Regions from separate parts of the Lysinibacillus sp. FSL P2-0066 genome, predicted to be linked through region 2. Evidence: riboswitches for the same ligand, from Rfam matches in the RefSeq annotation. Region 2 holds a riboswitch; the other holds the start of a gene.
The links. Region 2 has a riboswitch for FMN ahead of ribE (riboflavin synthase). Riboswitches for the same ligand answer to the same signal wherever they lie in the genome.
Positions count from the first base shown of each region.

Region 1: another riboswitch for FMN. It lies ahead of MKZ14_RS06110 (ECF transporter S component); the one in region 2 lies ahead of ribE (riboflavin synthase).

Region 1 covers NZ_CP150202.1:1,277,724-1,281,152, forward strand. Annotated here, with positions in the region: gene MKZ14_RS06105 (hypothetical protein) at 1-1,198, shown strand, start outside; FMN riboswitch at 1,343-1,529, shown strand; gene MKZ14_RS06110 (ECF transporter S component) at 1,748-2,335, shown strand; gene MKZ14_RS06115 (sodium-dependent transporter) at 2,577-3,429, shown strand, end outside.
Region 2 covers NZ_CP150202.1:1,496,507-1,499,935, reverse strand. Annotated here, with positions in the region: gene ribE (6,7-dimethyl-8-ribityllumazine synthase) at 1-356, opposite strand, end outside; partial or broken gene ribB (3,4-dihydroxy-2-butanone-4-phosphate synthase) at 375-1,001, opposite strand; gene ribE (riboflavin synthase) at 1,026-1,664, opposite strand; FMN riboswitch at 1,864-1,989, opposite strand; FMN riboswitch at 2,106-2,231, opposite strand; gene MKZ14_RS07225 (YibE/F family protein) at 2,452-3,429, shown strand, end outside.

The DNA.
Region 1 (3,429 bases), 220 kb from region 2:
ATTAAATCGGTTAATGGCAGATGCTCGCTTGCAGGATAATAGTCACCTTCAAGAAGCGATACAACAACCTATAGAGAATGAAGAAGCACAACAAGAAAGTAAACCTTTGATTCAAGATGAACAACCATCACGATTTAAGTTCCGAAAAATGTCGATTTTTACGAGTATAGCAGCTGTTTTCGCGTTAACGGTGCTCGTTGGCTCCATGGTCATGAATAATAACGCTAGCCAAAAAGATCTAGCTAGTACACCGGAAACGGCTAATTACTCTACATTACAGGAAGATCGTTCTGCTAAAGAGGCCGCTACCCAGGATGAGGCACTTCAATCCAGTATTGTAGCGGAGCATGAGCGTATGTTATCTTTACGGTCATCAGTCTATGAGGAAGATGTGAAAGATGCTGTCGTTTTTCGTATTGGTTTGGCAGGACGCGATGCAGAAAGTGTACCAATGACATATGTGATACCAAATGAGCGTGTAGCAACTGATTTTGGGACGCAAAAACCTTCTACTTTACAGATGTATGAGAAATATGCTCCTCAAATTGATGAAGAAGCCAAAGGGTTTACGGATTATCATCCTTTTAAGGGTGAACTGAAGGAGAAAGATGACAAGCTTGTCCACGTTTTACCAAAGGACAATAACTATGATGTTGCTTCAGCTACCGTTAATGAATACAAAGGTACTTTAGAGGATACATTCTCGGATTCTGAATATACGGAAGTTGAGATTCAAAATGAAGATGGCACACCTTATGAGTTTTCTCAAGAGGGTGAGCCAAGCCAAGCCATGTCATTAACAAACGCCAAACATTTTAATTATTATTTATACCAAGATGGTAATGGGGCAGAATATCTATCACCAGATTTCCGTCAAACATTTGCTAATGTTACAGAGGCACTTACATTAATGAAAAACAAAAATGATGATGTTTATGTAACAGTTGTTCCTGAAAATGTGACATACACGGTGAAAGAGGAAGCAGAAGGTGTAGTCGTTACTTTCGATATCCCTTTAGATTTAGCATCGATGGAGCCAATTCGCGCTACCCAACTGATTGAGGCCATGATGTTAACTGCTGCTAGCTTTGACCAACAATTACGCTTAGATAATGTGGTCCAAGAAAGCTGGGAAGGATTCGATTTAAAAACGTATTTGCCAAAGCCTGTGGGGCCAAATAAACAATATATGCCTTAGACAAAATCAAAAATGGAGCATTCCTGTAACATGGAATGCTCAATTTTTACAATACATACAAATCTAATCGGATTTTTTTTAAGCAGAACTATTTACTTTTTCTTGATAATTAATTATAGTAAGGTTGTAGTATAAAATAATATGATTCATCTTCGGGGCAGGGTGAAAATCCCGACCGGCGGTAATAGAGTGGTGAACCGTTAATGTTTTTCATTAACTCGAATGGTTTATGCTTCGCTCTTCAGCCCGCGACCTGTGCAAATTTATTTGCATGGCTGACTTGGTGTGATTCCAAGGCCGACAGTTAAAGTCTGGATGGGAGAAGATGGAGGTACGATCGTCATTCATTGTTATGAAATGAACTATGACCGAGCGCTTTTTTTGTATGACTTTTTAAACAGTGCTTAAAAAATAGTTTATGTTGACGCTTATTCGTCATGCCTTTCTCCCTTGTGCTTTTCATGCATAAGGGTTTTTTCATGCTAACAATTGAAAGATCGTCACCTTTCTTCTTGCGAGATTGAATCAGCAAAGAGGAGAGAGTTTTCTATGAAGAAAAATGTTAAACTTCAATCGTTTATTACGATTGGCATGCTGAGCAGTATTTCGTTTTTATTAATGCTTTTTAATTTCCCAATTCCACCATTCCCAGCATTTTTGGAAGTCGACTTTAGTGATATGCCTGCATTAATAGCAGCCATCACTATGGGGCCTGTGGCTGGTATTTTAGTAGAATTATTTAAAAATGTATTGGATTGGATTTTCTCGGGAACGCCAACAGGTGTGCCAGTAGGTCATATTGCCAACTTTGCAACAGGTATTTTATTTATTTTACCAGTAAGCCTTATTTTTAATCGCTTTAAAACAATTGCTGGTCTTGTTGGAGGTTTAGCGACTGGAACAGTTGTAATGGCGGTAGGCATGAGTGTTTTAAACTACGCAGTATTTTTACCGATGTACACATACTTCTTAGGTATGGAGCCTGTTGTAGGTGATTCGCTTTATAAAATGATCATTGCTGGGATTTTACCATTTAACATTGTAAAAGGTATTTTATTAACGGCTATTATGGCGTTTTTATTTACAACAATGCGCAAATGGATCGACCGCCAGCGTTCTATCTATATAACAAAATAATTTTTACTAACCTCGGGTAAACATACCTGAGGTTTTTTGTTGGAAGGATTGAAGGATAGGGGAAAGGTCTGATGGATAATTTACTAAAAGTGAAGGATAGAAAGGCAAAACTAACGGATAATTATAGAAAAAAGTAATGGGATAAACTAGCTATCTAGTCCTTTATAATTACAACCTAGTCGAAAGCTATATTTTCATGTAAAATAGAGAAGAGTTTAGAATGTTTGAGGAGTTTGAAGAGATGAGTGGAAAAAAAGGACAGTGGTCTAGTAAATTAGGTTTTATTTTAGCATCAGCTGGTGCGGCGATTGGACTAGGGGCAATTTGGAAACTTCCCTATGTAACAGGACAAAGTGGTGGAGGAGCATTTTTCCTTATCTTTGTGTTATTTACCTTGTTAATAGGACTACCGATGTTATTGTCCGAGTATGTTTTAGGACGTGGTACACAATCCGAGGCTGTAACAGCGTATAAAAAAATTGCTCCAACTAAGCCAGGCTGGGCTTGGATTGGTCGAATGGGCGTGCTAGGCTGTTTTTTATTATTAACTTTTTATAGCGTAGTTGGAGGTTGGATCTTTATTTATAGCGGGCTAGGTGTAGCTGGCGCGGTAATTGATCCAGCAGTAGATCCAGCTGAACTATTTGGAAAAATTATAGGTACGCCTTGGATTACGCTAGTTGGACTAGTGTTGTTTACATTAGCCAACGTACTTGTGATTTCATTAGGTGTACAAAATGGAATTGAAAAGGCCAATAAATGGATGATGCCGTTACTCTTCATAATGTTCATTGTCCTTGTTGTGCGTGCAGTTACATTAGATGGGGCAATGGAAGGGGTAAAATTCTTCTTATGGCCTGATTTCTCGAATATTACAGGTAAAGCATTATTAGAAGCCCTAGGACAATCGTTCTTTGGGTTAGCAGTAGGCTTTTCTTGTCTAGTTACATATAGCTCTTATTTAAAAAAGGATGTCAGTCTTCCGAATTCAGCGGGTTCTGTAGTGTTGTTAACCGTGCTTGTTTCATTTTTAGCAGGTTTAGCGATTTTCCCTGTGGTGTTCGCCTTTGATTTAGAGCCAGCAGCGGGTCCGG
Region 2 (3,429 bases):
GTAGTAACAATTCCAAAAATAACAGGTACATTCGTTGACAATGACACATTGGCAATGCCTTTTGCCGATTCATTACAAACATAGTCATAGTGTGTTGTAGAGCCACGAATAACAGTACCTAAACCAATAATAGCATCATATTTCTTGGTTTCTGCCAGTTGTTTCGCTATAAAAGGAACTTCAAAAGCTCCTGGCACCCATGCGACATCAATAGATGCAGAATCAACCCCATGACGAGTTAAACCATCCATTGCCCCATCCAATAATTTGCTAGTAATAAACTCATTAAAACGACCCACTACTACTGCAATTTTCAAATCCGTTCCAATTAATTGTGCTTCAAATGTTTGACCCATTGTTCCTTCTCCTTTTTACATAGAAATTTTAGTTTTATTAGTGGATAATTGTTGACGATAAGCAACCAATGCTTCTATCGAGATCATTTTTAAGCCATGATGTGCAGCGTAATTTGTTAGTTCTTCAAACCGAAGCATGTGCCCATCATCACCCATAATTTCGCAAATAACACCTGCAGGTACGCTATGACAAAGCTTCGCTAGATCAATAGTGGCCTCCGTGTGTCCTCTCCGTTCCAGCACGCCTTGCTCTTTCGCAATCAACGGAAAAATATGGCCTGGTCGACGAAAATCAGTCGGCTTAGCTTGCTTTTCTACCATCCTTTGTATCGTTAGCGCACGCTCAAAGGCGCTAATCCCTGTCGTTGTTTCTACATGATCGATACTTACCGTAAATGCGGTTTGATGGTTATCTGTATTGTGCTGAACCATTGGATATAAATCTAGCTTTTGTGCAAGCTGCTGTGAAATCGGCGTACAAATTAAACCTCTACCATTGGTTGCCATAAAGTTGATTGTTGCTGGTGTGATGAATTCAGCGAGTGCCAGAAGATCTCCTTCATTTTCTCGATCCTCATCATCAACCACCACAATCATATTGCCCTGCCTTAAATCCTCTATGGCTTCTTCAATTGAATGTAGCACGATGATCAACTCCTATTCTGTGATTTAAAAACCATGTTGTGCTAAATAATCTCTTGTAATAGCTGGCGTTGTTTGCCCCTTTTTTAATTGCCCTATAATGTATTTTCCAACTAAATCGGTTTCGATATTAACGATTGCTCCAACCCTCTTCATACCTAAAACGGTTTCTTTGTAAGTATGAGGAATAAGTGAAATTGTGACACTCTTGGCTTCAACATGAAAAAGGGTTAAGCTTGTGCCATCAATTGTTATGGAACCCTTTGGAATACAAAAGTTGGTTAGCTCCTCTGACATTTCGATATCAATATATACGGCGTTTGCTACTGGACGTTTTCGCAAAATTTTGCCGACTCCATCAACATGACCAGCAACAAAATGGCCACCAAATCGCCCATTAGCAGGCATGGCACGCTCCAAATTAACAGAATCACCTATTGCCAGCTGCTGTAGATTTGTTGCTTTGACTGTTTCAGGCATAACATCCATCGTAAGCTGCTGTTGTGTGAAATTTGTCACCGTTAAACAAACGCCATTGACCGCTATACTGTCACCAAGCTTGACATCCTCCGTTATCTTGGCTGATTGAACCGTAATTTTCATACTGTCCCGATCGCTTTGCACGGCTTTTATGATACCAATATCCTCTACAAGTCCTGTAAACATTCCATCACCTACTCTACTTTATTAGCACTTCTATCCTTAACTTTTAAAGTTGATCCACCTGTTTTTGTGCCTTATCCTTCTCCCTTCTCTCGTTAGCAATAAAAAATAAAAACCCCTTTACATCAAAGGGGTTTTGGGAGTATAAGACATCAACAAATAAGCCTATTTGAAAACAATTTTTTCATAGACTGTCATCTCACTCGTTCTTCTCCCATCCAGACTATCACTGTCGGTTTTGGATTTGCACCAAATCAGCTTGCGCTCACGGACTTTGAATTGCTTCATCACCGCCGATTGGGAATTTCACCCTACCCCGAAGAACATCTTCTATTCGATTGTAGCTAAATAAAAAAACTTCCCACAAGATGATTGGGAAGTTTTGTAATAAATGCATAGTCAAATAAACCTTCTAAATTAGAATCAATTTAAAAAGTTCGCATTTTTACCCTTCTCCCATCCAGACTGTAACTGTCGGTTTTGGATTTGCACCAAATCAGCTTGCGCTCACGGACTTTGAATTGCTTCATCACCGCCGATCGGGAATTTCACCCTACCCCGAAGAATATTTTTATTTAGCTAGTCTTACGATAACACTATTTTATTATATTATCCATCCTTCTTTTTAAATTTTTTTCGAAGCATAAATTTTAAACAGCTTTGACTCGACTTGAAAAATGTAAAAGATGTTATTAAAATGATGACATTTAACCTGTTTATGGAACTTCTTAATCAAAAAAACGTTCCTTTACAAGTGACTATTCAGTCTAGCAGTTTGGAGGTCATTTACTTGACATTTTTTAAAAATATACCTTTTAAACAAGCTATTTTCTATGCCCTATTAGCACTCTGTTGTGGGGTTTCGATCGTTTTCGTACTTCATAACGAACAATTTTATGATCGACCGATAGCGGAAATAACGCAAGTGGATGTAACAGCATCAGAACCGATGACAGATATGTATGAAAATGAGGATTTTTTGTTTACACAGGAGATTATGGCCATTATCAAAAATGGTCAGCATAAGGGGCAATCCATTCATTTGACGAATGACTATTCTTCGTCTGGTGCTTTTGATCAAGAATACCATGTAGGCAATGAAATCTTTGTCACGCTAGATGATCGCACAACACAATCTGTTTTAACAGGAACCATTCTCGATTTAAAACGAGATCAAACCATGGTAATGATTGCATGGATTTTTATTTTTGCCCTACTTATTGTAGGTAAAAGACAAGGCTTATTTTCTATCATTAGTTTGAGTGTCAATGCTGTGATTTTATCATTCGCATTAGATCTTTATGTGAAGCATGGGGGCGTAAGCCTGTTATTAGTCAGCGGCATTTGTGCCCTGCTATTTACGATTATTTCGCTCCTACTTATTAGTGGATTGCATACAAAAACATATGTAGCCATCGTGTCCACACTTTTAGGCACTGTTATAGCGCTTATCATAAGCTCTATTGTAATGTGGTTGACAGGTGAAAATGGTCTTCGTTATGAAGAAATGCAATTTTTAACACGTCCCTATCGTACCGTCTTTATGGCAGGTTTATTTATTGGCTCACTTGGGGCAGTAATGGATGTTTCTATTACAATGGCTTCCTCAATTTTTGCTTTATACGAGCAAGATCCTACAATCTCTGTCAAGGCTCTGAAATCTTCGGGACATGAAATCGGTAAAGATATTATGGGTACCATTACAAGTATCTTATTCTTTGCCTACCTTTGCGGCTCCATACCTATGATTATTCTCTATTTAAAAAAT